DNA from 3 places in the Clostridium pasteurianum DSM 525 genome. Region 3 is predicted to be linked to each of the others. Evidence: predicted binding sites of a transcription regulator. Region 3 holds the regulator's gene; each other region holds the start of a gene.

Region 1 (10,713 bases), 770 kb from region 3:
TGAAGGTGCTAGAAAAGCAATCAATAAAGAGAATTTTAGAATTTTAGCTTCTGATATAGACACTTGGGTTTTAAGAACAGCTAAAGATAATGCAGTAAAGGCTGGAGTTGCAGAATTTATTGTCTTTCAAAGACTACCTATGAGTGAGTTCTCCTCTAAGAAAAAAGGTGGCTATATTATTTCAAATCCCCCTTATGGAGAGAGAATGGGGGAACAGAAGCAATTAGAAAAACTTTATAGAGACTTTGGTAAATTATACTCGCAGCTTGATGATTGGTCTATTTTTGTAATAACACCCTATAAGGATTTTCAAAAGTTGTTTGGAAAGAAAGCTGACAAAAATAGAAAGCTTTATAATGGAAGAATTCAGTGTTATTATTATCAATATTTTAATAAATAACTTTAAGCATACTAAAAAAAGCTTAAAGGAAGTATTAATTTTCCTTTAAGCTTTTTTAGTTATTTAATTAATTTCTTATAAAAGTTTTAGATATAATAATTATAATAAGAACTAACACCGAGGTTAGTGCAATAGTTCCGCCTGGTGCACAATTGAGATAATAGGATAAAATGAGACCAAGTATAATATCTACAAGAGCAAATATAATGGAATATATAAAGGTTTTTTTAAAGCTTTTGTTAAGCTGTATAGCCGTTGCTACAGGGACTGCAACCATGGATGAAACTACAAGTATTCCTATTATTCTTATAGAGACAGATATAGAGGCACCAACCAATATAGCAAATATATAATTTATGAATTTTACATTTATGTTTGCTATCTTAGCGCCTTCTTCATCAAAAGTTACATATAAAAGTTTTTCATATAATATTTTTAAAGTAATAACACATACTATACTTAAGATTAATATTGTATACAAGTCGGTTTTTTCCACAGTAAGAATACTTCCAAATAGAAAAGATTCAATATTTCCATGGGCTTTACCGCTGCTAGTAAGTGTTATGGCTACTCCTACAGATAAAGTAAGTATAATTGGTAATATTAAATCAGAGTATTGTTTATAGTAGTTTTTTAAAAATTCTATTAAGACAGCACATATGGAAGTAAATATAAAGGCATATATTATTGGGCTTTGACCAAACACAAGACCAATAGCTACTCCTGCAAAAGATGCGTGAGCTAGGGTGTCACCTACCATGGCATATCTTTTTAAAACTAAAAATATTCCTATAGAAGGGCATAATATGGAAATCAATAAGGCCGCCATAAATGCATTTCTCATAAAACTAAGATGAAAAACTTCTAACATTATTTAAATCCTCCTCAGCAGTTTTTAAATAATCATCTATAGTCAATAGACAGGTATTAGTAAATTTATTTATATTGAATATATGGGTTGAATTTTCAATAGCTGCCTGTAAATTATGTTCTACTGAAATTATAGTTATATTATTTTTTTTATTTAATTCTCTTAAAAATGAATATATGTCTTTTTGACTTTTTACATCAATTCCAGTTGATGGCTCATCTAGAATTAAGAGGTCAGGTTTTCCCATAAGAGCTCTTGCAATAAATATCTTTTGTTTTTGACCACCAGATAACTCTCCAATTAAATTATTTTTAAAATTATTCATATTAACTATAGAAAGAACTTTGTCTATACATTTTGAATCCTTTATTTTTAGAGCCGATTTATGACAGTTTAGAATTTCAGCTACCGTTATAGGAAAAGAGTTATTAAAATTATTTAGCGTTTGAGGAACATAACCTATGTTTTTAGCACATATATGAATTGTGCCACGAGTTGGTTTTATTAAATTAAGCAATAATTTTATAAATGTACTTTTACCACTACCATTTTCGCCCAAAATGGAAATATAAACGCCTTTTTCGATAGTTAAATTTATATTATTTAATATATATGGCAAAGATTTATTATAAGAGAAATATAAATTTTTTATTTCAATCATTAAGTATCATATCCTCCTGAAACGTATTAACATTATTAGTTAAGAGATTAGTAATTTGGTAATAAATAAAGTATTGACAGATTTTTGTAATATAATAATACTTTATAGACATTTATTACACTTTAGATTAATTATATACCTTGATGCAAATTATTTGCAAGTACAATATATATATATATTTATATATTAAAATATATACTAATTGATGATATAATAAAAAAGGCAATATTTTTAATGTTATAAATATATTACCTATAACTGATAATTATAAATAATATATTCGATTTATTTAAGGAGACAACGTATGGAAAGAAGAGATAAATATAATTATTATTTAGATATCGCAGAAACGGTATTGGAAAGGGGAACCTGCTTAAGACGTAATTATGGATCTATAATTGTTAAGAATGATGAGATTATATCTACTGGTTATACAGGAGCTCCACGGGGAAGAAAAAATTGTTCAGATATGGGATCCTGTAGAAGAGAAAAATTAAATGTTCCTCGCGGCACACAGTATGAATTATGTAGATCAGTACATTCGGAGGCTAATGCTATAATTAGTGCTTCAAGAAGAGATATGATTGGAGCTGATTTATATTTAGTTGGTAAAGATGCGAAAACTGGTGAATATGTTCAAAATGCTAATTCATGTATTATGTGCAAGCGACTAATTATTAACTCGGGAATTCAAAAGGTAGTTATACGGGATACTAGAGATAAATATAGAGTTATAAATACTGATTCTTGGGTAGAGGAAGATGATTCTCTCCAGAATGAATTTGGATACTAAGTATAAATATAACGGATTTTTTAAAATAAATACATATATAGTAAGAGGAAAAAAATATGGAAAATTTATATTTAATAACACTATTTTCAGCACTTATTTCGTTTCTAATCACCCCATTAGTTAGAAAATTAGCTTTTAGTTTTAATGTGGTAGATGTACCTAAAGATAATAGAAGAGTACATAAGAAGCCCATTCCAAAGCTTGGTGGATTGGCTATTTATATAGCTTTTTTAATTATGATTTTTTTAAAAAAAAGTCCAATAGATCAGTCAGAAATAGGTATAATTATTGGAAGTTTAATTATAGTTATTGGAGGAGTAGTTGATGATAAATACAATATAAAGCCCTGGCAGAAATTGTTGTTTCAAATTGCGGCAGCTAGTTTTTTAATATTTTTTAAAGTAATGATATCGGTAATTACGAATCCAATTAGTGATGTAAATCTTTATATAAGAATTGCCAATTTTATTGCAGTACCTTTAACAATGCTTTGGGTAATAGGTGTCACAAATGCTTTTAATTTAATTGATGGATTAGATGGACTTTCAGCAGGACTTGCTTTTATAGCTTGTATTACTATGACTATAGTTGCATTTTTAAGTGGAAAAGCGGATATGGAAGTAATTACGCTAACTATTATATTAGGAGGAGCTATACTGGGATTTTTACCACATAATTTTAATCCTGCTTCTATATTTATGGGGGATACAGGCGCACAATTGCTTGGATTTCTACTTGCATCAATAGCTATGAGAGGAGCCATAAAATCAGCTTCAGCTATTGTTTTAGCAGTACCAATTCTTGCTTTGGGATTGCCCATATATGATACTATTTTTGCAATAATACGAAGAAAAGTTAATGGAAAGTCTATAGCTGAAGCAGATCGAGGACATCTACATCATAGATTGTTAGATATGGGATTAACTCAGCGTCAAGCAGTAATCATAATGTACCTCATTAGTATAGCGCTGGGGTTTATTGCGGTTATTGTTATGCAATTAACAAATAAAAGTGCTTATACCGTTTTGGGAGTAGTAATAATAGTAATAGTTTTATTAGCATGGAAGTTTGGATTGTTCAGGCATAGAAGTTGATAAAATCAATACAAAGTTATAATAAGTTAGTTGAAATATATTTGCACTTAAATATATTTTATTTAATAGAAGTAATTCTAGGAGGAATATAAATTGGATAAAATTAAGATTATAACTATTTTTGGTACTAGACCAGAAGCTATAAAAATGGCTCCACTAGTTAAAGAATTGGAGAAAAGAGAAAGGATAGATATCAAGGTTTGTGTTACAGCTCAACATAGGCAGATGCTTGATCAAGTATTAGAATTATTTAATATAGTTCCTCAATTTGATTTAAATATTATGAAATCAAAACAAACTTTAACAGGTATAACTACAAGAGTTTTAGAAGGTCTTGAGGAAATTTTTGAAATGGAAAAGCCGGATATGGTATTAGTACATGGGGATACTACTACTACTTTTGCAGGTGCACTAGCTGCTTTTTATAAGCAGATTCCATTGGGACATGTGGAAGCAGGACTACGTACTTTTAATAAATATTTTCCATTTCCAGAGGAGATAAATAGGAAATTAACTGGTTCTATTGCAGATTTACATTTTGCCCCTACTAAGGGTTCAAGAGATAATTTGTTAAGAGAAGGTGTAAATGAAAAAGATGTATATATTACAGGCAATACAGTTATTGATGCCATGGAGTATACTGTAGAAGACAATTATGAATTTGATAATGAAGAACTTAATAATCTAAATTATGAAGATAAAAAGATAATTATGGTAACAGCACATAGAAGAGAAAATTGGGGAGAGGGCATAGAAAATATATGCACTGCCCTTAAAAACATAGTTGAAAATAATGAAGATGTAGAAATTGTATATTTAGTTCATCTAAATCCTGTAGTTAAAGATATAGTCTATAAGCATTTAGATGGAGTTAGAAGAGTGCATTTACTTCCACCATTGGATACGAAAGAAACTCATAATTTAATGAATAAATGTTTTATGGTAATGACTGATTCCGGAGGGTTACAAGAAGAAGCTCCTCATTTAGGAAAACCCGTTTTAGTTTTAAGAGATGTAACGGAAAGACCAGAAGCTGTTGAAGCAAAGACAGTAAAATTAGTGGGGACTGATGTAAATAGAATCATAGAGGAAGCTAATGATCTCATAAGAGATAAAGAGAAATATTTAAAAATGAGCAAGGCTATAAATCCTTACGGTGATGGTTTAGCATCTAAAAGAATTACTGATATAATTTTAAAATATTTTTATAAATAATAAAAAAATACATATAATAAAATGAATTTAAAGATAAGACTTATATTTTTAGGTAAAATCTATTGATTAAAAAAATATTTGTGGTTATAATTAAATTGTGAATTAAATAACAATCGATTTGTGTATTTATAAGAATATAAACTTTAGGAGGTTACTTTTTATGAAAGAAGTAGTAATAGCAAGTGCTGTAAGAACAGCAGTAGGTTCTTTTGGTGGAAGTTTAAAAAATGTTTCAGCAGTAGATTTAGGAGCAACAGTAATCAAAGAAGCTGTTAAAAGAGCTGGAATAAATCCAGAATTAGTTGAAGAAGTAGTTATGGGAAATGTACTTCAAGCAGGATTAGGACAAAATACAGCTAGGCAGGCTTCTGTAAAGGCAGGATTACCATTAGAAGTATCATCACTTACAATAAATAAAGTATGTGGATCTGGTCTTAGAGCCGTATCACTTGCACGTCAGATGATATTAGCAGGGGATGCTGATGTTATAGTTGCTGGTGGTATGGAAAGTATGTCAAGAGCTCCTTACTTAGTTAACAATGCTAGATGGGGTGCTAAAATGGGAGATACTAAATTTGTAGATGAAATGATTACTGATGGATTATGGGATGCTTTCAATAATTACCATATGGGAATTACTGCTGAGAATATAGCCGAAAAATGGGAACTTACTAGAGAAGATCAAGACAAATTTGCTCTTGCATCTCAACAAAAAGCAGAAGCTGCTATAAAAGCAGGAAGATTTAAAGAAGAAATAGTTCCTGTAGAAATACCTCAGAGAAAAGGTGACCCTAAAATATTTGATACAGATGAATTTCCTAGATTTGGTACAACATTAGAAGGATTAGCAAAACTTAGACCTGCATTTAAAAAGGGTGGTACTGTAACTGCTGGAAATGCTTCAGGTATAAATGATGGAGCTGCAGCTTTTGTTATCATGAGTGCAGAAAAAGCTGAGGAACTTGGAGTTAAACCTCTTGCTAGAATTGCAGCTTTTGGTTCAAAAGGCCTTGATCCAGCTATAATGGGATACGGACCAGTAGGAGCTACTAAAGTTGCCCTTGAAAGAGCAGATTTAAAAGTAGAAGATTTAGATTTAATTGAAGCAAATGAGGCATTTGCAGCTCAAAGTTTAGCTGTTGCTAAAGATTTAAATTTTGATATGGATAAAGTTAATGTTAATGGTGGAGCTATAGCTATTGGACATCCAGTAGGAGCTTCAGGCGCTAGAATACTTGTTACACTTTTATATGAAATGCAAAGAAGAGATGCTAAAACAGGTCTTGCTACTCTATGTATAGGTGGAGGACAAGGTACTGCTCTTATAGTTAAAAGATAATTCTATTGCAAAAAAGGTGAAGATTTAGTCTTCACCTTTTTTGTGGTTATATCATAAAGTAATAAATATTTACTTATAAATTATGCATTTATAAAACGGTTACAAAAAACTCTTAGCAATATACATATAATATAATTATAATACTACCATTATAATTATATTTATGATTATTTTTATTTATATGTGAAATAATTACAATACATTAAAATAAATTTAAGTTATATTATTAGTATATTTTTGATAAATTAAGGAGATAATTATTGAAATTTTTGTATATAAAATTAATTTTATTATATTTTCACAAACTGGTATGACCAAAAAAACTTGTATTTTCATAAAAAGTATTTAAATATTTAAATATTTAAATACTTTTTATGAAATAATATAAGATATAGAATAAAAAAATATTGTTGATATATAATAATTAAAACGTTTACCGAAGTAAATTGGTACAAGAATACTGAAAATTATTATAATTCTTACAGTTGAAATATTATAAAGCATATTAGCAAATAAGAGATAATCGTAACTACGGCGATTAAAATGGAGATATAGTTAGATAAACTTATTAGAATATGAAATATAAATAAAAATATTAAATTATTACAGTTTCATTAAAAATAACTTAGATATATAATTTAGTTATTGTTAAAAAGAACAATAAATTATACTTATATAATCATTATACAGTTAAATATATAATTAAAAATAAATATGTTAGATATTATTCGTAAATTTTTTTAAAATAGGTTTAAAATTTGTTAAATTTTAGCTTAAGCATTATGAAAATATTTTTATTGTATATTGTTTTGATATGTTTTATTAAAAATTTATACAGTTGTGTTGAAATTTAATATAATTATCAATCTAATTAATATTAGTAGGTGATTTAATGGATTTAGAGATAAAAGATATAGTAAAAAAGGTATTACCAATAGATATTATCATTATAGTATTAGTGTTTATTATATCTTGTATTTTTTATAAAACATATCGATATATAGTTATAGCAGGATTGATATTATCAATATTGAACTTTATTGTTAATGGAATCACAACTAATTATATATTATTGAAGTCTAAAGAAAAGTTTCTTATTATATTATCATCAGCATTTAGAATTATCATTACCTTATGTATTGTTGTAATTATATGTGGTAATGATAAATTTAAATATATAGCTATAATAGCAGGCTATACTCTTCATTACTTGGCAGTTATAATTTTTGGATTGACTGCTGGAAACAAGAAAGGAAGTGATTAAATGTTAAATGCTGAAACAGTGTTTAGGTTTCATATAGCAAATCATACAATCGATGTAACAAATAGCATTGTAATTCAATGGGTTGTTATGGCTATTATAATAGTTTTAACTCTGATTTTAACTAGAAACCTAAAAAAGATTCCAGGCAAAAGACAAAGTATTTTAGAAATGATTGTTGGATTTTTCAATAATTTAGTTAATGATAATATGGGAGCCAAGTATAAAAAGTTTGTTCCTTTTATAGGAACTATGGGTATTTTTATGCTGTTTTTAAATCTATCTGGATTGGTAGGCGTAGAACCTTCCACAAGAGATATTAACGTAACAGCAGGATTTGCATTGATATCTTTTGTAGTAATTAATGCAAATGCATTTATAAAAGTTGGGGTTAAAGGTTATTGCAAAGAGTTAGTAAAACCATTCCCGTTAATGTTGCCAATGAACTTACTTGAAAAATTTACGCTTCCAATATCATTATGCTTGAGACTTTTTTGTAATATGCTTGTAGGAACCATAGTACTTGGACTTCTTTACCAATTACTAGTATATTTAGGCCATGTTTTTGCATTTGTAATTCCAATACCACTGCATTTTTTCTTCGATGTATTTGATGGTGTAATACAAGTGTATATTTTTATGATGTTAACTATGCTTTATACTAAAATGGGAGCAGAGGAAGAATAACTAAACAATAAGCAGCTACATCAAATATATTGATGATAGATGTTATAAATTAGTATTTTACATTTTTAATTTTAAGGAGGAATTTTAAATGAATATTGATGGTCAAACTTTTATACAGGGAATGTGTGCAGTAGGAGCTGGATTAGCTGCTATAGGATGTCTTGGTGGAGGTATCGGTATAGGTACTGTTACTGGTAAAGCTGTTGAAGCAATAGCAAGACAGCCAGAAGCAAGAGGATCTGTAACTTCTACAATGTTTATTGGTTTAGCATTTGCAGAAGTTACTTCTCTATATGCGTTACTTGTAGCAATATTATTACTTTTCTTAAAATGGGGTTAATAAGAACTATTTTAATAAAAAATAAGCCTGAAGGGAGGCTTTTAAGTATATGGATTTTAAAGTGTTTACAATTATTGCCACTATAGTCAATTTTTTGATATTACTAGCTTTTTTAAAACACTTTCTATTTGAAAAAGTAAGTAATGCCATAGATGAAAGAAGTAACAACATAAAGAACACAATAGATAAAACAAATAGTGATAGAGAGGAAGCAAAGAACTTAAAGATTCAAGTTGAAGAGAATTTGGCAAATTCAAAGCTTCAGGGTAAAAATATAGTAGAGGATTATAAGGGAAGAGCTGAGAAATTATTTCAAGATATCAAGAAAGAAGCTTCCAATGAGGCAGAACTTATAATGGAAAGAGCTAAGAAAGACGTAGAAAGAGAAAAAGAAAAGGCGGAAGAAGAATTAAAGAAAAAAGTAGTGGATCTTGCCGTTATTTTGTCTTCAAAAGCATTAGAGAAAGATATAAATGAAAAAGAACATAGAAGACTTATTGAAGATTTTATAACTAAGGTAGGTATGTGATATGTATGAATACTTAGATAGGAGATATGCTGTAGCATTATACAATATTGCTTCAGCAGAAAATAAGGTTGAAGAATATATAGCTGATTTAAAGCAGATTAATGATCTTATTAAAAATAATGAAGATCTTAATCAGATAATAAGTAATCCTAAAATAAGTACTACAAAGAAAAGAGAAATTTTCACAAGTATATTTGAAGATAAAATAGATTTAAAGCTATTTTCTTTTCTTATTATACTAATTGAGAAAAAGAGAATTGATCAACTTACTGGGATTATTCTTCAAATTGAAAAAGTTGATTTGGATAATCACAATCAAGTTGTAGCAGAAGTAAAAACAGTTGTCCCATTAAATAATAGTGAAAGAACAGCTTTAATAGACAAGTTGCAAATTAAATACAATAAGTCAATAATTTTAAGAGAAGTTATTGATAAGAGTATTATTGGTGGAGTTTATGTTAGAGTTGGCGATGACGTTATTGATGGGACTATTAAAAATAAAATTGAAGAAATGAAAAAATTAATGTTTATAAAAGGATAGAGGTGAGCCTATGAACATAAAACCTGAAGAAATAACTTCAATTATAAAAAAGCAGATTGAAGGTTATGATAACAAAGTAAAAACCGTAGATTCAGGTACTATAATTCAAGTAGGTGATGGTATTGCTAGGGTGTATGGCTTAGAAAATTGTATGGCTGGAGAACTTCTTGAATTTCCAAACAATGTATATGGAATGGTTATGAATCTTGAACAAGATAATGTAGGTTGTGTTCTACTTGGTGATGAAGAAGGAATAAAAGAAGAAGATATAGTTAAGAGTACTGGAAGAGTAGTTGAAGTTCCAGTTGGCGAAGAAATGATTGGAAGAGTTGTAAATGGTCTTGGACTGTCAATTGATGGAAAAGGCTCAATAAAGACTAGCGAAACTAGACCTGCTGAAACTATAGCACATGGTGTTATTGAAAGAAAATCAGTTAATGAACCTCTTCAAACTGGTATAAAGGCAATTGATTCAATGATTCCTATAGGGAGAGGTCAAAGAGAACTTATTATAGGAGATAGACAAACTGGTAAAACAGCAATTGCTATTGATACTATAATCAATCAAAAGGGAAAAGATGTTATCTGTATCTATGTTGCCATAGGACAGAAACAATCGACTGTTGCGCATATTTACAATACACTTATACAAAAAGGGGCTATGGATTACTCAATAATCGTATCAGCTTCTGCAGCTGACTCTGCTCCGCTTCAATTCCTTGCACCATATACTGGTGTAACTATAGGTGAATATTTTATGGATCAAGGTAAAGATGTATTAATAGTATATGATGATTTAAGTAAACATGCTGTTGCTTACAGAACAATGTCATTATTACTTAGAAGACCACCAGCAAGAGAAGCTTATCCAGGAGATGTATTCTACTTACATTCAAGACTTTTGGAGAGAGCTGCCAAGTTATCAGATAAATTAGGCGGAGGCTCAATAACTGCCCTTCCAATAATTGAAACTCTTGCAGGC
Region 2 (10,713 bases), 1.4 Mb from region 3:
TATAAATATGATTGTAAATAGCTAAACTTTTATGTAAAACAAAATTACAGTACAAATAAAAAACTCATAGAAAAGTATAGACAACTTTTTACTTTCGCTTTTTATTTAATACCATTAGATTCATAATTCCAAGTAATAGTGCTAGCCCTTTTACTTTATATGGATATTGTGTTATATTATTATTAGAAATACTTTATAAGGTATTTCCAATAATAATATAACATTCGAGGCGATTCAAGGTGAAAAAATAATTAGTGAAAATGCAATTTAATTGCTCTCTAAGATCTAATAATCAATAAAACATATCTATATTTAAATTGAAATTAAACCTTTTTTTAAATTTATAAAAATACCTAATTTTTGAAGAGTATAAGTAATAATTAAATCCTTTAATAAAATATAGATTTTTAATTGATTTTAGAGTATGTATTAAATCTATTTTAAAAAGGATAATGGCATATCCTGAGTAGTATTTATGTTTTACATTTAAATACTAAATTCCAATTTAATTATTGAGAAATTGCCAAATATAGTTAAAAGTAAGAAGATGAATTTTTATGTTAAAAAGTGAAGTATCTAAACAAATTTCTATGCCACTAACTGCTCCAGCATTTCCAAGAGGTCCTTATAAGTTTCATAATCGTGAATATCTTAATATTGTATATCGTACAGATGCAAATGCTTTACGTAAAGTTGTGCCAGAACCTCTTGAATTAAATGAACCATTAGTTAGATTTGAAATGATGGCTATGCCTGATGTAAGTGGATTAGGATCTTATACCGAATGTGGACAGGTTATTCCTGTAAGTTTTAATGGTAAAAAAGGTGACTATTTGCATATGATGTATTTAGATAATCATCCAGCTATTGCTGTTGGAAGAGAACTTAGTTCTTATCCTAAGAAACTGGGTTATCCTAAATTGTTTGTTGATTCAGATACATTAGTCGGTACATTAGATTATGGAAAATTAAGAGTACTAACTGCCACTATGGGATATAAGCATCAATCTTTAGATATAAATGAAGCACGTAACCAAATTTGTAGTCCTAATTATATGTTAAAAATTATACCCAATTATGATGGAACTCCAAGAATTTGTGAGTTAGTATGTGCACAAATTACAGATATTACTATACACGAGGCATGGACTGGTCCTGCAAGATTACAATTGTTCGATCATGCTATGGCACCATTTAATGATTTGCCTGTAAAAGAAATAGTATCTAGTTCTCATATTCTTACAGATTTAACTCTTCCTGCGCCTGAAGTAGTATATGATTATCTAAAAAATAGTTAAAATATATTATTTTATAAAAAGTGCCACCAATATTTGGTGGCATTTTCTTATGGTCTTTTTAAATATTATATGATTAAAAATATGAATTATATAAAACAATTATTATTAATACCTCTTATTTTACAATACTACTTACAATATATTTATTAATATTAATTGTATAATTAACTTTTTACAATATTAACTTAAATATTCATAATTTCAACTTTGTCAGGAATAATTAAATTTGCTTCTGTTAAAGACTTAATTTCATTAATAGTTGTATCTTTATTAATTTCTTTTAGTAGCAAACCATCAGATGTTACTTCTATTACACAAAGTTCTGTAACAATTAAATTTACTTTACCTTCTGCAGTAAGTGGCAGAGTGCATTTTTTTAAAATTTTTGGTTTTCCTTTACGGGTATGCTGCATTGCTATAATTACTTTTTTAGCACCGGTTACTAAATCCATAGCTCCACCCATTCCTGCTATCATCTTTCCTGGAACAATCCAATTAGCTAGGCTACCATATTGATCTACTTGTAAAGCACCAAGCACAGTAACATCAACATGTCTACCTCTAATTAAAGCAAAGGATGTAGAGCTATCAAGGAAAGTTCCTTCAGGTAGTATAGTTACACATTGTCCACCTGCATTTATTATATTTGAGTCCTCATGGCCGTGGGTAGGCATTGATCCCATTCCAACCATTCCATTTTCTGATTGAAACGTAATTTCAAATTCTTTTGGAATGTAATTTGCAACTAAGGTTGGAAGCCCTATTCCTAGATTTACAAGTTGCCCATCTTTTAGTTCCTTGGCAACTCTTTTTGCTATAATTTCTTTTGCTAACTTTATATCTGTAATCAATTAAGCTACCCCCTTTACTATATAATCTACTAACACTCCTGGGGTCATTACATATTCTGTTTCTAATTGGTTACATTTCACTAATTTTTCAGCTTCAACTATTACTTTTTCAGCAGCCATTGCTATATAAGGATTGAAGTTTTTGGTAGTTCCCTTATAACAGGTATTCCCAAACTCATCTACTACACTTCCTTTTACTAGAGCTACATCTGCTTTTAATGGAAGCTCTAATAAATATTCTTTACCACTAATTGTTAGTTTTTGTTTTCCATCTTCTACAACTGTTCCTAGTCCAGTTTGAGTTAATACCCCACCTAAACCTGATCCACCTGCACGTATTCTTTCAATTAATGTTCCTTGAGGTGAAAGTTCTACATTCATCTCACCAGTAATTATTTTTCTTCCTGTTTCAGGATTGGTACCGATGTGAGAAGCAATAACTTTTTTTACTTGACTATTTACTATTAGTCTCCCTATACCTTTATCTGGGAAACTAGTATCATTACTTATAATCGTTAGATTTTTTACATTTAAATCAATTAACATATCAATTAATCCATCAGGTGTACCACAATCTAAAAAACCGCCAATCATAATAGTCATTCCATCCTTAAAAATAGACCTCAAATTCTCAAATTTAACTACTTTATTCATTTCATAATCCCTTCTTTTTATAGTTTGACTAAATTAAAAAATTTCAATATACAGATTAATATTAATAAGAAAAGCAGTTAAATTCTTTATTTAGTAGCTTTAATCATATAATATTAAAAGATCATGTGCACTATAATTAGTTGCCTATAAAGTATTTTACTACCAATAATTCTATATTCAACCTTTTAGCCTGATATATTAAATCATATTCAGTTAAACCGTTACCAAACAAAGTAATAAAAATATATCTCTACCATTTACCAAATAATACAGATATATACTATAAAATACTAATTTAAATATGTAAACTAAAATGTTACCAAAAATAATAAACATGTATTTCCATTATTTGATGAACTAATGAAAATACATGTTATAAATTACTAGTTTTAAAGATAAACTATATTTACATATTATTCGTTAATCAAAAACATTTATAAACATTTGTTTAATTTCACTTGTCAATGGGAATCTAGGATTGGCTCCTGTACATTGATCATCAAGTGCTAGCTCTGATATTTTGTCTAAAGTTGCATAAAAATTCTTTTCTGAAACTCCTGCATCCTTAATAGTTAAAGGTATATTCAATTTTTCTTTTAATTCATGAATAGCCTTAATTAAGAGTTCAACTTTCTCTTTATCTGTATTACCGCCTAATTTTAGATAATCTGCAATTCTTGCATATCTCCATATAGCATTAGGATATTTATATTGAGGAAATGGAGCCTGTTTTACTGGGTTATCTACCGCATTAAATTTAATAACCTCTTCAATTAATAATGCATTAGCAATTCCATGTGGTATATGATGTTCTGCCCCTAATTTATGTGCCATAGAATGACATACACCTAGGAAAGCATTAGCAAAAGCCATACCTGCCATAGTTGATGCATGGGCCATTTTTTCTCTCGCTTTTTCATTAGTAGTTCCTTCTAAATAAGCCTGAGGTAAATACTTAAATATTAACCTTATTGCTTCTAGTGCTAGTCCATTTGTATATTCTGAAGCAAGTACTGACGTATAAGCTTCTATACCATGAACTAATGCATCTATACCAGATGCTGCTGTTAATCCTTTAGGCATATTCATCATTAATTCAGCATCAATAATAGCCATATTTGGAGTTAATTCATAATCTGCCAATGGATATTTAACCCCAGTTTTCTCATCTGTTATTACAGCAAAAGGAGTAACTTCTGATCCTGTACCAGCTGAAGTTGCTACAGCTATCATCATAGCTTTTTGGCCAAGCTTTGGAAAATTATATATTCTTTTTCTTATATCCATAAATCTCATAGCTAAATCTTCAAATCTTACTTCAGGATGTTCATATAGTATCCACATTATTTTTGCAGCATCCATTGGAGAACCTCCACCAAGAGCTATTATAGCATCAGGCTTAAAACGCAGCATTTCCTCAGCACCTTTTCTAGCTGTAGCCAAGGTAGGGTCTGGTTCTACCTCATTAAATACCTTAAAAGCAACACCTATTTCTTCAAGAATCTTTATAATAGAATCAACATATCCTAGTTTATATAAAACTTTACCTGTTACTATAAAGACTCTTTTTTTATTTAAATCCTTTAATTCTCTTAATGCAAATTGAAGGCAACCAAATTTAAAATATATCTTTTGAGGAACCCTAAACCAAAGCATATTTTCTCTCCTTTCAGCTACTGTTTTAATATTTAAGAGATGTTTTGGACCAACATTTTCTGATACTGAATTTCCTCCCCACGAACCACAACCTAGTGTAAATGAAGGAGCTATCTTAAAATTATATAAATCACCACTTGCGCCTTGCGCTGTTGGTATATTAACAAAAGTTCTTACTGTTTTCATAGCGTTACTAAATTTATCTATCTTGTCCTTTGCTTTTGTCACATCTGCGTATATCCCTGAAGTATGTCCAAGTCCTCCTAAATTAACAAGGATTACAGCTTTATTTAATGCATCATCAAAATTTTCAGCATTATACATTGCAAGAATTGGAGACAATTTTTCATGAGCAAAGGGTTCTTCTTCTCCTAAAGAAGTAACTTCTCCAATAAGAACTCTTGTGGTCTTAGGCACACTTATTCCTGCCATTGAAGCTATTTTATATGCAGATTGACCTACTATATCAGGATTTATACTTCCATTTACAAAAATTATTTTTCTCATTTTATCTAATTCATTTTCCTTAATTATATAAGCGCCTCTTTCTTCAAATTCCTTTTTAACTTTATCATATATTGAATTTAAAACTATTACTGATTGCTCTGAGGCACATATAACTCCATTATCATAGGTTTTGGAAAGAATTATTGAACTTACTGCCATCTTTATATGTGCAGTTTCATCAATTATAACAGGAGTATTTCCTGGACCAACTCCAATTGCTGGTTTACCAGATGAGTAAGCAGATTTAACCATGGATGGCCCTCCTGTAGCCAGTGTTATATCTGATTTCTGCATCAAATATTGAGTTAATTCAATTGAAGGTTCATCTATCCATCCTATTATTCCTTCTGGTGCACCTGCTTTAACAGCTGCATCAAGTATTATTTTAGCTGCTTCTATTGTTGAATTTTTTGCTCTTGGATGTGGTGAAAATAATATACCATTTCTTGTCTTCAGAGCTATTAATGACTTGAATATCGTTGTAGATGTAGGATTTGTTGTAGGTATTATAGCAGCTATAACCCCTATTGGTTCTGCAATTTTAGTAATACCATAAGGTTCACTTTTTTCTATAACTCCACAGGTCTTTTCATCTTTGTACTCATTATAAATATATTCACCTGCAAAATGATTCTTTATAACTTTATCTTCTACAAGTCCCATACCAGTTTCTTCTACTGCTAGTTTTGCAAGTGGTATCCTCGCATCAATTGCTGCCATGGCGGCTTTTCTAAAGATCTCATCAACTTGTTCTTGAGAATAAGTTGAAAACTTTCTTTGAGCAGATCTAACTTTCTCTAACCCTATGTCCAACTCATCAGTTTTTGTAATTTTCATAAATATACACTTCTTTCTTAATATTTATTATATTCCAAAAACAATGTCTATAGATTAAGTATAGATATTATTTAATGAAAACCTATTCATAATAGTATTGCTAATTATTTAACATAAATATAGTTTAAAAAATTATTTTATAAGTAAAAATAACTTTTTAATATCATATATAATATTCTATATTATATATGATATTATATTTAGCGCAAATTATATACTACAAATTATATTTTTTTGATATTTAATACTTTAATGTTATTATATAACATTAAAGTATATATGTCAAAACTTTCACAATTATAAACATAAATATACCTCTAAGCTACTTAATATAAACATAAAAAGAAGACCATTTTTCTCTTCTCCATTTATTTCATCTACTAGTCTCATTTGTTTTGATATCATAAACAAAAATATACAATTACAATATCTAATATATTACAATTACATTTGTACCTTTTTCAAATATATCAGTTATGCCAAAAAATTTTATATCAAGATAATAGTCTTTGAATTAATCCGCTTTCTATTAGATACATCTTATAACTTTTCTGAAATCATAATAAAAACATCATGAAAATTTATTAACCCGTAACAAATTTCCATGATGCTTTTTGTTGTATAATAATTACTTAACCTCTTTCACAGCCTTCGCAGCAAAATCTGTATTTACGAGTTTACTAAAAGCTGGTCTTTTCTTGATTAAGCTACTGTTATAACCTTGGATTATATCCATAAGTCTGTTTATATCATCTTCCTTTATTACAGGATCAGTAGCATAGGCATTTACAGCTCTATAGTTCTTCACATTTTCCTGTATAAGTTTTACATCCGTTCCTGGGAAGAAGGATTTAATCTTTTCAGCCACTGCTGCATCACTATTACTATTTACCCATTTTTGTCCCTTGTAGATAGCATTAGTAAATTTTTGAATCACATCAGGATTTTTATCTATATAGGATTTTGTTGCGAAATAGCAGGTATAAGGTATAGCACCTGCTGCTGCTCCTATGGATGCTTCAATATATCCAGAATTACTCTTTTTTAAAATACTTGCTGTAGGTTCAAAAAGTGCTACATAGTCACCAGTACCAGCTTTAAAAGCTCCTGAAGTAGCAGTAAAGTCAATATTTGTTATTATTTTTACATCCTTTTTAGGATCTATTCCATGATTCTTAAGTACATATTCCAGTGCCATTTCTGGTACTCCGCCTGGTCTTCCTCCAATAATAGTTTTACCCTTTAAGGATTCCCATTTAAAATCCTTTTCTTCATTTCTTCCTACAAGAAAAGATCCATCCCTCTGAGTAAGCTGTGCAAAAACTACAGGATAATCTTCTTTATTTTGGTTTTGAATATAGATAGACTGCTCTGGTCCGCAAAAACCTATGTCTGCATTTTTACTTATTACCTGCTGCATAGTTTTATCTGCTCCCTGCCCAGTGCTAATATCCAGCTCTAACCCTTCTTCTTTAAAATACCCTTGATTTATAGCCGCATACATAGGTGCATAAAATACTGAACGGGTTACTTCATTAAGTTTTACTTTTTTAATAGAAGTTTTGCTGTCAGTACTGCTGCCGCAGCCTGTAAAAACACTTACAATTAAAATTACAGATAAAAGCATCGCAAAAGAATAAAATAACTTTTTCTTCATAGCTACCTCCTAAAGCATTACAAAAAAACAATGCTAAATTTTAAATTCATTGTTACATAATATGAATTTGAGGTAACTTTTGACACAAAAATTTTTATTGAAGCAAGTTCTTAATTCCGGTGGGGATTCTTTTACCCCATCTGAATTTTAGAACTGCAAATGCATGACTTACTTGGCGTCGAACTCCCACTTTAAGAAAAGTAGAGAGCCCAAATTTTAATTTGGTGCGAATCACTTTCACAGAGTGCAGGCAGAGAACCAAAATCTTCTTTTCGATTTTGTGTGAGGGCTGTACAGAGTGCGTGGAAGACTTACGCCAAGTTAGTTAGGTGAAAATTTAAATATATTGATTTTTAAATCTGGATCTTTGTCCCTCCCCACTTCTGTTTCCATTTCATCTATAAGTATTTCCGCAGTTATACTCACATAGGCACTTTTAACATGTCCCGCATATGCATTACATTCTATATCTGCAATAGTTGCATGGAGATGCACATAAATATCATCTTTATCTAAGCTTGTTATATTTCCTATCAAGGATGTAATTTCAAAGTCTCCTGAGAAATCTCTTAAATTATAAGCCTTCTTTTTTACATCAAAGACTCCCAGTTTCAGCTTATTGGCAGCACCAATTCCACTTATGAAAGCACATTTTATATTTTTTTCTTTGAAGAAACTTTTTAGAGTGGAAATAATTTCTTCTCCTTTGTCCAATCTCAATATCCATTTATTATTAACCTTTTTAAATTCCAAAATTTATCCCCCCATACCATCTAAATATATTTTTGTGAATTTCTATCTATTAAAAAGATATAGTATTAAAACTTCCATTCCATTTTTCTGTTTTGGACTTTATAATATTTTTCATAACATCTGCCATCTTTTCTGTAATAATTCCCTTGTTTAATACCTCATCTACCTTTTTACACTTTACTTCTATTATACTATCTTTAAGCTGTTTTTCAGTAATTCCATTTCTTTTAGCTAAATCAAAGGCATTTTTTCCCGAATCTTTAGATTTCTGTATATCTTCTTCTGCAAAACCTAAACGTTCTTTTAAAAAATCTTCTATGGAAATTCTAAACTGAACTAATTTTTCCATTACAACAGCATCATTTTTAGTACTAGTATAGCCTCTGGAGTCTTTTACTTCAGCATAAGCAGTGCTTACTGTATTTAACATAAAAAGTAAAAATAAAACTGTAATTAAACTTCTTTTAAACATAGTTATTCTCCTTTAAAATATATTCTATATTGGTATTATTAGAAAAATAACAATTATTTATACTTTTTAGCAATTTTAACATTAATTATATCTTCACAGTTCCTCCTACATCAATAATCTTTATTTTTTTATCATCTATAGCTTTAAGTGTCTTTTCTGTTTCCTCATCTTCATCCTGAGCTAAAATATAGGTTTTGTAGTGAATTGGTACCATTATTCCAGAATCCATCATTTTAAACATTTGGTAACTTTCCTTAGGTGTACAATGCATCTTTGTAAATTCATCAGGCTTATAACATCCTACAGGCATTATAGCTGCATTAAGTGTAAGTCCTTTATATATATCTGTAAAGGCCGTATCCCCAGCAAACAATACCTTTTTATCTCTATGCTGGATTATATAAGAATTACTATCACCAAAGCCAAGTCCAGGATATCTTCTTCCTACATGATTTGCCTCTACAGCTGTAATTGTTATAGCCTTATCTCTATATATCTGTCCAGCACTTAGAGTATGTATATTTTTAAAGCCTCTAAATCTAAGCATATTTTTTATGCCCTTTGGGACAATAATTGGAGTTTTTTTATTAAGCCTGCTTAAAACTTTGTAATTTAGGTGATCCATATGACCATGGCTTATAAGTATATAATCCAGACTGATATCAGTTAAATCTATAGATGGATTTACCAGTCTTTTTAAGTGGCCAAGATTTCCTTCCACAGGATCTGTTAAAAATACTTTTCCATACATATTTATAACAGTAGTGGCATGTCCTACCCAATGAATTGAATTTTCCACAATGGGATCAACCTTTGGAATTCTCTTAGGAACTCTATACACCTTTAAATTACGTTTATTGAGTTCATACATATAACCAAATATTTTAATAATTCTGGGCTTTTTCATAGTTATCAACTCCAAAATAAAAAGTAAAGGTACTTCATTCCCTTTACTTTTTATTTTAATATTATTTTTAATAATTTTCAAACTCAGGAAACCAGATTCCTATTTCCCTCTTTGCATTTTCACTATTATCAGATGCATGAACTAAATTTCTTGTAGTTCCATCAGCATAAATTCCCCTTATAGTGCCCATAGCTGCAATTTTAGGATCTTTATTACCATGAATATTTCTTACAATTGCTATTGCATCCGTTCCTTCTAATATCATGGCACAAAGCCTGCTCTCAGTTATATATTCAATTAATTCATTAAAATATTCTTTCCCCCTATGCTGACTATAGTGATCCTCTGCTAATTTTTTGCTAGCTTTTAGCATTTTTAAAGCAATTATGTTAAGATTTTTTCTCTCATAAAATCCTACAATTTCTCCTATTAATTTTCGCTTAACTCCATCTGGTTTTATTAACACCAAGGTTCTTTCCATAAAACACACCCTCCTACAATAAGATAAAATCTTATTTGTTGGAATTTTATTATACTGTCACAACTAAATTAATTTATAAATATTCTACCTTTTCATATTCTTCTTCAAAATCTAATACATATTCCTCATCCATATAATCATTGTAATGTAGTTTTCTGATTTTGTTGTTAGATTTTCCTGTAATTGATTTAAAAGGACATTCCCCATTTGTATCTTCTAAATTATAAAACGCACAATTTTCAAAACATTCAACATACTTATTGCTACTACTTAAAAAAGGACATTTCCCCATAATAACACTCTCCCCTAAAAAATGTTAATGATAATGTTTACATCTGTTTTTTTCTATTATATATTATTATAATAAAAAAATAAATAGTTTTTTCCAAATTTATACCAATTAACAAAAATTTAAAATATATATTATTTTTATAGATATTAATGAATTTTATATTGGTATAAAAAATATAACTATTAATATATTTGTATATCTATCAAAACTATATACTAAACACAGCCTATTTTTTAATATTAACTCTTTTAAATTACAGTATTTTAGACTATAATTTTTACATAGTAATTTTTTGTTTCATATTGACTTTTTAAGGAGGATTTTGTTTTGAAGAAGAAATTATTAGAT
Region 3 (10,713 bases):
TATTACAGTAGGTGTCATATAATCTTCTCTATAATCTTTCATAAGATTATTTTTAGTTAAGAACTCATTTGCAGCAAGTACTCCATTAAGATTTTCACCAGGTATCCACATAAAGTTTGGAACTGCTGCTCCAGTTCCAATAAATACAGCTTCAAAACCTTCTTCTTTTAAAAGTTCGTCTATAGTTATAGTTCTTCCTATAATAACATTTGTTTCTATTTTAACTCCCAATTTTTTAAGATTATCTATTTCTGGCTTAACTACATCATCCTTAGGCAGTACAAACTCTGGTATTCCCCAGGCCAAAACTCCTCCTGCCTCATGAAGAGCTTCGAATATAGTAACTTCATAGCCTAGTTTTGCCAAATCACCTGCACAGGCTATTCCAGCTGGACCACTGCCTATAACAGCTACCTTTTTACCATTACTTTGGGCTTTTTCATTCAGCTGTATATTATTTTCTCTAGACCAGTCAGCTACAAATCTTTCAAGGTTTCCTATGGATATTGGTTCACCCTTTATGCCAAGTACACATCCTCCTTCACATTGAAGCTCTTGAGGACAAACTCTTCCACATACTGCTGGCAGAGAACTTGTTTCAGCAATTATGCTTGCTGCCTTTTTAAAATCTTTTTCTCTTATACATTTTATAAATTGGGGTATTTTATTATTCACAGGACATTTACCCACACATCTAGGATTTTTACATTGAAGACATCTGTTAGCTTCTTTTATAGCATCTTCTTCTGTATATCCTAAACAAACTTCATTAAAATTTTTTATTCTAGTATTTACATCCTGTTCTCCAGCAGGTGTTCTCTGTAATTTACTCATGAATATCCTCCTCTACCCCTATAGTGACTTCATTTTCACTATGATTACAAACTCCGTGCTCTTTTCTATACTGTAATTTAGCTTCATAGCTGCTATAGAAATTTTCTCTTCTCTTAACTTCTTCAAAATCTACAAGATGACCATCAAACTCTGGTCCATCTTGACAGGCAAATTTAATATTTCCTGCTATAGTAAGTCTACATCCTCCACACATTCCAATACCATCCAACATTAATGTAGTTAAACTAACTATAGTTTTTATACCATAATCTTTAGTAACAGAACAAACCTTTTCCATAAATTCCGTACTACCTATAGATATAATCAAATCATATTTTTTATCTTCATCTAAAATATTTTTTAAGACAGTTGAAATAGTTCCCTTAATTCCCTTACTTCCATCTTCCGTAGAAATAATCAAATTTTTAGCTATATCTTCAATTTTATCTTCAAATATTATATTTTTATAACTGTTAAAAGCCACCAAAACATCACTTGCTACATTATTCTTATATAGCCATGAAAGAGCTGGATACACTCTTGCAGCTGACAATTCATCTGTTACAAATAATATGTTTTTTTCTTTAAGATCATCTACATTTTCATGCACAAAAAAAGATGCCTGTCCTATAGGTCCTGCTAAATCTAATATACTATCTCCAATTTTTAAATTTGAAAGCTGTTTTACGGATGCTTCTTCACTATTTTTAAAGATAATAGTTATTGATTGTTCTTCAATATTATAATCACAAATAGAGAAAGGTATTCTTTCTCCCTTTTCATCAATTCTAAGGATTATAAACTGACCTGGTTTTATAGACTTTGCCACCCTTGGTGCCATTATTTTCATGCTATATATATCGTTAACATCTTTACTGACATCTAATATTTTAAACATTTTACCCTCCATTTATATATTGCAATAAGATTTTATAAAACTTTTATAACAAATATATAATCATATATTTCTATTGTTTTATGAACATAAATTAAATTTCATTTTATAAAAATTTGAATTAATAATCTCAATTTTCAATTAACACTTATATTTATTAAAATTTACACTGAAACTAACTTATTAAATTTATAAACTATTATTTAAATTAAGCAGTTTAATATATATTTTAAACAATATTTATCATCAAGTCAAATATTTAATGTATGATATTTATAATTTGTGATATACAACTTGTACAGCAAATATATAAATAATTTCACTAATATTATCATCTATTTATTCAACAATTTTTCATCTTAAACTACTCAATAAATACAAAAATAAAAAGCTATTTCGCTATGCAATATCTGCACGGTGAAATAGCTTTTTTTATTCTGCAATTCTATTTTGCGTAGTCGAAGAAACCTCTTCCAGATTTTCTTCCAAGCCATCCTGCTCTTACATACTTTCTAAGTAAGGAATGAGCTCTGTATTTAGAGTCTCCTGTTTCCTTATAAAGTACATCCATTATTGCTAAGCACACATCGAGACCAATTAAATCTCCTAAAGCTAAAGGTCCCATTGGATGGTTAGCACCAAGTTTCATAGCTGTATCTATATCTTCTGCTGAAGCTATTCCTTCTGCAAATATACCAACAGCTTCATTTATCATTGGTATTAATATTCTATTTACAACAAATCCTGGAGCTTCTGCAACTTCTACTGGTTCCTTACCAATTGCAACGCTTAATTCTTTTATAGCATCAAAAGTTTCCTGTGAAGTAGCCATTCCCTTTATTATTTCAATAAGCTTCATGATTGGAGCTGGATTGAAGAAATGCATACCAATAACTTTATCTGGTCTATTAGTTGCAGCTGCCACTTCTGTAATTGAAAGAGATGAAGTATTTGAAGCCAATATAGTTTCTGGCTTACAAATAGCATCTAACTCTTTAAAAATTTCCTGCTTGATTTTCATATTTTCAACTGCTGCTTCAACTACAAGATCGCAATCAGCTGCCTGATTTAGGTCAACTGTTCCAGTTATTCTTGTAAGTATTTCAGTTTTTGCTTCTTCAGTGATTTTTCCCTTTGTAACGGATCTTGAAAGATTTTTGTCTATTCCTTTTATTCCTCTTTCAACGAATTCATCCTTTATATCTCTAAGAACAACTTCAAAACCTTTTGCTGCAAAGGCTTGAGCTATTCCAGCTCCCATTGTTCCTGCACCAAGTACACACACTTTTTTCATGTCATGTAACCTCCTAAATAAATATACATTTTGATACCTAAATAACTTTTTATTTACATATAAAATTATTTAGGTATATGATTTATCAAGTTTAAGATTTCCTCTATGGAGAAAAGTTATTCTAGAAAAGCTTATTTTGCGACAGCTTTTACTTGTGATATCAATTCTGGAACAACTTTGTTTAAATCTCCAACTATTGCAAGATCTGCCACCTGCATTATTGGTGCATTTTCATCTCTATTAATAGCTACAATGTAGTCACTATCCTGCATTCCAGCAAGATGCTGAATAGCTCCTGAAATACCACAAGCTATGTAAAGCTTAGGTCTTACAGTTTTTCCAGTTTGACCAACTTGAACTGATTTGTCAATCCAATCTTTTTCTATAGCTGCTCTTGAAGCTGCAACTGTTCCGCCAAAAGCATCTGCTAATTCCTGAAGTTTTTCGAAGTTTTCTTTACTTCCAACACCTCTACCACCAGCAACTATAACTTCTGCTTCTGATATATCTTCTGCATCTTTAGCTAATTTTACAACTTCTTGGACTTTTGTTCTTATATCGTCTTCTGTTAAATTAACTGTAACTTTTTCAATTTTTGAAGTATTTTCTTTAGATGAATCTTTATCAAGTTTAGAAAATACTCCTGGTCTTACAGTAGCCATTTGAGGTCTGTGGTCAGCACATACAATTGTAGCCATAAGATTTCCACCAAAAGCTGGTCTTGTAGCTAATAAATTATTGTTTTCAGCATCTATGTCAAGAGCTGTACAGTCAGCTGTTAATCCAGTTGTAAGTCTAGCTGCTATTCTAGGTCCTAAATCTCTTCCTATATAAGTAGCACCTATGAATATTATCTCAGGTTTTCTTTCATTTGATAATTCGCAAATAACCTTTGCATATGCATCAGTTGAGAAGTGTGATAAAAGCTTATCATCTGCTGCTATTACCTTATCAGCACCATAAGCTAACAATTCTTTTGCTATATCATCAGTATTATATCCAAGTAATACTGCAACTAATTCTGTATTTAATTTATCTGCCATTTCACGGCCTTTTCCCAAAAGCTCTAATGAAACTTTTTGAAGTTCTCCGTCTCTCTGTTCAGCAAAGACCCATACGCCGCCTTTATAATCTGCTATATTCATTTTAAATCCCTCCTACATCACTTTAAATATAGTGTTTTTCTTGTAATTTTGAAACTGCATAACTAACTGCTTCTTTAACTGGCTTATTAACAATTTCTCCTTGGCCCTTAGTCTCCTTAGTTGCTGATCTCTTAACTTTTGTAGGTGATCCTTTAAGTCCAAGAAGGGATTTATCTACATCTATATCATCTGCACTCCATACTGTTATTTCTTTATCAAATAATCCAAATATATTTTTAACATCCATATATCTTGGTTCATTTAATTCTTTTATAGCAGTAAGTAATACTGGTGTATTAACCTTAACTACTTCATATCCATCTTCCCAAGCTTTTCTTACTGTTAACTCTTTATCTCCAGTTACATCAACTTTTTCTACATAAGTTATCTGTGGAATTCCAAGATGTTCAGCTATTTCTGGTCCAACCTGTGCTGTATCTCCATCTATTGCTTGTCTTCCAGCAAACACCACATCATAATCAAGTTTTCTAAGTGCTCCTGCAAGGGCATTTGATGTAGCTAAAGTATCAGCTCCTGCAAAGGCTCTATCAGATATAAGTATTGCTTCGTCCGCTCCCATAGCCATAGCTTCTCTTAAAGCAGTTTGAGCTTGTGGAGGTCCCATACTTAACACGATAACCTTAGCACCAGTATTTTCTTTTATTACTAATGCTTCTTCTAATGCATTTTTATCATCTGGATTTATTATTGATGGAACTCCTTCTCTTATAAGTGTTCCTGTCTTAGGATCTATTTTAACTTCAGTTGTATCTGGAACTTGTTTTAAACAAACAACTATATTCATCGCCTATAAACCTCCTTATTATCTAAAAATGTTTCCTGAAATAACTAATTGCTGAACCTGTGAAGTTCCTTCATATATTTCAGTTATCTTAGCATCTCTCATCATTCTTTCTACAGGATAATCTTTAGTATATCCATATCCACCGAATAATTGAACAGCTTTAGTTGTTACATCCATTGCTACATTTGCAGCATGAAGCTTTGCTCTAGCAGCATCAACAGTATATGGTAGTTTCTGATCTTTTTTCCAAGCCGCCTTATAAACCAAAAGTCTAGCTGATTCTATAGCAACTTCCATATCTGCCATCATCCAAGAAAGTCCTTGGAATTTATACAATTCTCTTCCAAACTGTTTTCTTTCCTTCATATATTCCTTAGCTTCATTAAAAGCGCCTTCAGCAATACCAAGAGCCTGAGCAGCTATACCAATTCTTCCTCCATCAAGAGTTTTCATTGCTACGCCGAATCCTTTTCCTTCTTTACCAATCATGTTTTCCTTTGGTACTACCATATCTTCAAATATAAGTTCTGTTGTAGATGAAGCTCTTATTCCAAGTTTATCTTCAACTTTACCGATTGAGAATCCCTTAAAGCCTTTTTCAATTATAAATGCTGATATTCCTCTTGTTCCCTTGCTTCTATCTGTCATGGCAAATATAACAAATATGTCTGCTACTCCACCATTTGTTATGAATATTTTTGAACCATTAATTATATAATTGTCACCATCAATTACAGCTACAGTTTGTTGTCCAGCTGCATCTGTTCCTGCATTTGGTTCAGTTAAACCAAATGCTCCTATTTTTTCACCCTTTGCAAGTGGTGTTAAATATTTTTCCTTTTGAGCTGGTGTACCAAATTGATCAATTAGTGATGCACAAAGTGAAGTATGTGCTGAAAGTATAACTCCAGTAGTACCGCATACTTTAGATAATTCTTCTACAGCTAGTATATAAGATAACGTATCTCCACCAGCTCCACCATATTCTCTAGAAAAAGGTATACCCATCATACCATACTTAGCCATTTTCTTTACATTTTCCATAGGGAATCTTTCTGTTTCATCAATCTCTGCGGCTATTGGTTTAACATCAGTTTCAGCAAATTCTCTTACCATCTGTCTTACTAATTCTTGTTCTTTAGTCAATGAAAAATTCATGTAACTTACCTCCTCTTATTTATTCTTAAAATTACCAGTTAAATATTTTTTATCATTCAAGAATGTATTCATACCTTCTTTTTGATCTTCTGTAGAGAAACAAGCTCCAAATACTTCTGATTCAATTGACACACCTGTATCAATATCAGTTTGAATTCCTCTATTTATTGCTGATTTAGCCAACTTAACAGCTATAGGTGCATTGGCTGCTATAGTATTTGCCAATTGTTTTGCTTCATCTAATAAAGTTTCTGGTTCTATAACTCTATTAACAAGTCCTAATCTATAGGCCTCTTCAGCATTTATAATTTTTCCAGTATATATAAGTTCCTTTGCAGCTCCTGGGCCTATTAATCTAGCTAATCTTTGAGTACCGCCAAAACCTGGAGTTATTCCAAGCTGTACCTCTGGCTGTCCAAATTTTGCCTTAGTAGAAGCTATTCTTATATCGCAAGACATAGCAATTTCACAACCACCACCCAATGTAAATCCATTAAGGGCTGCTATTACTGGCTTTTCTAAATTTTCAAGTTTTCTGAACACCTTATTACCTAGTATTCCAAATTTTCTTCCTTCTACTACATTCATGTCTTTCATTTCTGATATATCGGCTCCAGCTACGAAGGATTTTCCCGCTCCCGTTAATACCACTGCTAAAATTTCATTATCTTTGTCAATTTCATCAATTACAGAATCAAGCTCAGTTAACGTTTCACTGTTCAAAGCATTAAGAGCTTTAGGTCTATTAATTGTAACTACGGCAATTTTTTCCTCTTTTTCAAGGATAATATTATTAAAATCCATGCCTAATCCTCCTACAATTTTAATGCATTGTTAATATTCTAACAATGGAGATTAAAAATACACTAAATTTACACTTCGCCTTTAATTATATACTGAATTCAATTAGTTTTCAATAAAAAAATTAAGTTATAACCATTATAGAGCTAAATTCCTATAATTTTTTTGTTAAATTTATAAGAATTCAGCTCTATAATATAGATAAATGATTTTAATTTTAATAATTTTTTACGTTAATTAACATTTAAACTATTGATTTTTATGTTAATATAGTATATCTTGTTATTGTAGGATACGTTAACATTGTTATAGAATCTTATAACAAGTAATTTTTTACATAAATTAAAAACTTATAATAATAGCTTTTGTATTTTAGCAGTATTAAATATGAATGTGAAATCTTTATATTGTCTTATTCATTAGGCAAGTCAATGTAAGTAAACTTTCACTTAAATGTACATTTTCTACCATTACATCCGCTGGAGCTATAAGATCAACTGGTGCAAAATTCCATATTCCTTTAACTCCATTTTTGACTAATATATCACATACACTTTGTGCATTTTTAGGCGGAACAGAAATAGTAGCTATGTCTATTGGATTTTTTTGTAAAAACGGTTCTAGATAATCAATATCATATATTTCTATATCTCTTATTTTAAGTCCAAATAATTTTGGATTTATATCAAAAATAGCATTTGTCTTGAAGCCCATTTTTTGAAAATTTGTATAATTAGCTATAGCTTGACCAATATTTCCTGCACCTACTATTATAGTTTCATAGTCCTTTGTAATTCCAAGTATATTGCAAATTTGATAGTGTAAATCTTTTACATTATATCCGTATCCCTGTTGCCCAAAATCTCCAAAACAGTTTAAATCTTGCCTTATCTGCGAAGCTGTGAAACCTATTTTTTCACTTAATTCTTTAGATGAGATTCTATCAACTTCATTATTAACTAATTCGTTTAGATATCTATGATACTTAGGAAGTCTTTTTATTACTGCCATAGATATATTTTTTTTCTTTTCCAACTGTTGCACCCCTTACCTCTGAAATATATACTTATTATATTCTACCACATATCAGTAATTTTACACTTGTTTTTTGATAAAAATTACACAATACTTATATAAAAATTAAAATATACTGTAATTTTTTAAATTAAAATAGTAAAATAATAGTTATACACTTAATATTAGGCTGGTGATTAAATTATGATAGTTTTAAGTACAAAAAATATAACTAAAGGCTATGGAATAGATATAATTTTAGAAGATGTAAACTTTACTATAAATGAAGGTGAAAAAGTAGGTCTTATAGGGGCAAATGGCGCTGGAAAATCTACTTTATTTAAAATCTTAACAAATCAACTAGATCAAGACAGCGGCGAACTATTCATAGATAAAAATAAAAGAGTAGGATATCTTTCTCAGCATCTGTCTTTAGATGAATCAAATACAGTATATGATGAACTTCTATCTGTATTTAAAGAATTATTGGATATTGAAAAAAAATTAAATAACCTGGAATCAAAGATGAATGAACCTTATGATATTGAAAATGAAGAATATCATAACAAAATAATAAAGGATTATACCACTTTAACAGAACTTTATGACACTAAAGGAGGTTATACCTATAAAGGCGAAATAAATAGAGTTTTAAATGGACTTGGATTTTCCTCAGAAAATTATGATAAAATTATAAATCTTTTAAGTGGTGGTCAAAAAACAAGAGTAGCTCTTTGTAAACTTCTACTCACAAAACCAGATATTCTTCTCTTGGATGAGCCAACTAATCATTTGGATTTAGATGCCATTGAATGGCTCGAACAGTATCTTATAGCTTATAAGGGTACTGTAATTTTAATATCTCATGACAGATATTTTTTAGATGCTATAACTGAAAAAACCTTGGAAATGATATCTGGCCACGTGAATGTATATTCCGGAAATTATACCCAAGCATTAGATTTAAAAAAGAAAAATTATGAAGTTCAATTAAAAGCTTATAAATTACAACAGGCTGAAATAAAAAGGCAAGAAGAAATAATTGAAAAATATAGATCTTTTAATAGAGAAAAAAGTATAAAAGCAGCTGAAAGCAGGCAAAAATCTTTAGATAAAATTGAAAGAATAAAAGCCCCCGATAAAGATGGAAGAGCATCAAGAATTAATTTTGAAACTTTAATCAAAAGTGGTAATGATGTACTTCACATCGAAAATTTATCAAAAAGTTTCGGTGAAAAACAGCTATTTAAATCTTTAAATCTGGATATAAAACGTGGAGAAAAAACAGCTCTTATAGGTGAAAATGGAAGAGGTAAAACTACTCTTTTTAACATATTGATGGATAATATTAAAAGCGATACCGGTATAAAGGTTTTAGGTAAAAATGTATTCATAGGATATTATGATCAGGAACAGTCTGATTTGAACGATGAAAAAACTATTCTAGATGAAGTATGGGATGATTTTCCCAATATGACTACCACAGAACTTAGAAATGCCTTAGCTGCTTTTTTATTTACTGGTGATGACGTTTTTAAGAAAATACATAATCTTAGTGGTGGAGAAAAATGTAGAATTAATCTTTTAAAATTGATGTTGTCTAAAAGTAATTTTCTTCTTCTAGATGAGCCTACAAACCACCTTGATATAGTATCCCGTGAAGCTCTAGAAGAAGCTCTTTTAGGTTATGACGGTACTATCCTTGTAATTTCTCATGATAGATATTTTTTAAATAAGGTTGTTTCTAAAATCTACGAACTTGAAATAAATGGAGTAAAAGAGTACTTAGGTAATTACACTTATTATATAGAAAAGAAGAGAAATCCTACTAGATTTGAAGAGGAGAAAACAGTTTTTGGTAAAACAAAAACTCAAATAAATCTGGAGAAAAAGAAAAAAAGAGAAGAAGAAAAATCTAAAAAAGAAGAAAAACTTAAGCTAAAAAATATTGAAGAAGAAATAACTGATGTTGAAAGTAAAATATCACTACTTGAAAATAAATTATGTACCGAAGAAGTTTATTCAAATCCTGAAAAAAGTGAAAAAATAAATAAAGAACTTTTGGATACTAAAAATAAATTAGAAGATTTATACAACCAGTGGGAAAATTACCTGTAATTTTCCCACTGGTATAATGCATCATTAAAAACCAAAATATTCTTTAAGTTTTTTTACATTATTTCTACTTATAGGTATTTCTGATTTCTTCTCATCATCCATAACAAGTTTATAAGTACCATTAAACCAAGAATAGAATTCCTTTACATTATCCATATTTACAAGATAGCTTCTATGGCATCTGAAAAAACTTGTTTTCTCTTGTAATTGATATAGATTTGACATAACAATATATTTCTCCTTTCTGGTTTTTACATAAGTTCTATCCTCCTCTATATAACAATAATATATATCCGATGCATCTACTAAAATTGTCTTTCCATTACTTTCACAGGGTATTTTTTTCAATATCTTTTTATCTTTATCTATTTTATCTATTAGCTTATTGAGCATATAGGGTATTTTTTCACTTTCCATATTTTTTTTGCTTCTCTTATCTATAAGCCTATCTATAGTAATTTTTATTCTCTCTTCATCAAAAGGTTTAAGCACATAATCCAAAGCATAGAGTTTGAAAGCCTTTAATGCATACTTTTCATAGGCAGTAACAAATATTATATCTATAGAGTCATTAAAATTTTTTATTATATCCGCTACTTCTGTTCCAGTTCTTCCTGGTATATTTATATCTAAAAAAACTGCATCTGGT

The links. The regulator Rex, encoded in region 3, represses fermentation and respiration genes when NADH is low (regulators of the CRP and FNR family bind a similar motif). The targets are predictions, from matches to a motif close to ATTGTTAANNNNTTAACAAT.
Region 1: the regulator Rex is predicted to act here: its motif matches at 5,129-5,148, upstream of CLPA_RS17360 (acetyl-CoA C-acetyltransferase).
Region 2: the regulator Rex is predicted to act here: its motif matches at 5,900-5,919, upstream of adhE (bifunctional acetaldehyde-CoA/alcohol dehydrogenase).

The regions. Positions count from the first base shown of each region.
Region 1 is NZ_CP009268.1:3,829,742-3,840,454, reverse strand. It holds gene CLPA_RS17390 (THUMP domain-containing class I SAM-dependent RNA methyltransferase) at 1-400, shown strand, start outside; gene CLPA_RS17385 (metal ABC transporter permease) at 468-1,271, opposite strand; gene CLPA_RS17380 (metal ABC transporter ATP-binding protein) at 1,249-1,932, opposite strand; gene CLPA_RS17375 (dCMP deaminase family protein) at 2,237-2,725, shown strand; gene CLPA_RS17370 (glycosyltransferase family 4 protein) at 2,782-3,819, shown strand; gene wecB (non-hydrolyzing UDP-N-acetylglucosamine 2-epimerase) at 3,913-5,034, shown strand; gene CLPA_RS17360 (acetyl-CoA C-acetyltransferase) at 5,195-6,373, shown strand; gene CLPA_RS17355 (ATP synthase subunit I) at 7,266-7,637, shown strand; gene CLPA_RS17350 (F0F1 ATP synthase subunit A) at 7,638-8,321, shown strand; gene atpE (ATP synthase F0 subunit C) at 8,410-8,661, shown strand; gene CLPA_RS17340 (F0F1 ATP synthase subunit B) at 8,711-9,190, shown strand; gene CLPA_RS17335 (F0F1 ATP synthase subunit delta) at 9,192-9,731, shown strand; gene atpA (F0F1 ATP synthase subunit alpha) at 9,742-10,713, shown strand, end outside.
Region 2 is NZ_CP009268.1:1,613,070-1,623,782, reverse strand. It holds gene adc (acetoacetate decarboxylase) at 558-1,298, shown strand; gene ctfB (butyrate--acetoacetate CoA-transferase subunit B) at 1,484-2,149, opposite strand; gene ctfA (butyrate--acetoacetate CoA-transferase subunit A) at 2,150-2,803, opposite strand; gene adhE (bifunctional acetaldehyde-CoA/alcohol dehydrogenase) at 3,224-5,803, opposite strand; gene CLPA_RS07335 (ABC transporter substrate-binding protein) at 6,432-7,460, opposite strand; gene CLPA_RS07330 (PPC domain-containing DNA-binding protein) at 7,782-8,213, opposite strand; gene CLPA_RS07325 (hypothetical protein) at 8,263-8,685, opposite strand; gene CLPA_RS07320 (MBL fold metallo-hydrolase) at 8,771-9,592, opposite strand; gene ndk (nucleoside-diphosphate kinase) at 9,660-10,073, opposite strand; gene CLPA_RS07310 (hypothetical protein) at 10,147-10,365, opposite strand; gene CLPA_RS07305 (hypothetical protein) at 10,693-10,713, shown strand, end outside.
Region 3 is NZ_CP009268.1:3,060,486-3,071,198, forward strand. It holds gene gltA (NADPH-dependent glutamate synthase) at 1-834, opposite strand, end outside; gene CLPA_RS13890 (sulfide/dihydroorotate dehydrogenase-like FAD/NAD-binding protein) at 827-1,732, opposite strand; gene CLPA_RS13895 (3-hydroxybutyryl-CoA dehydrogenase) at 2,175-3,023, opposite strand; gene CLPA_RS13900 (electron transfer flavoprotein subunit alpha/FixB family protein) at 3,155-4,168, opposite strand; gene CLPA_RS13905 (electron transfer flavoprotein subunit beta/FixA family protein) at 4,191-4,973, opposite strand; gene CLPA_RS13910 (acyl-CoA dehydrogenase) at 4,992-6,131, opposite strand; gene CLPA_RS13915 (short-chain-enoyl-CoA hydratase) at 6,147-6,935, opposite strand; gene CLPA_RS13920 (redox-sensing transcriptional repressor Rex) at 7,335-7,967, opposite strand; gene abc-f (ribosomal protection-like ABC-F family protein) at 8,151-10,064, shown strand; gene CLPA_RS13930 (LytR/AlgR family response regulator transcription factor) at 10,089-10,713, opposite strand, start outside.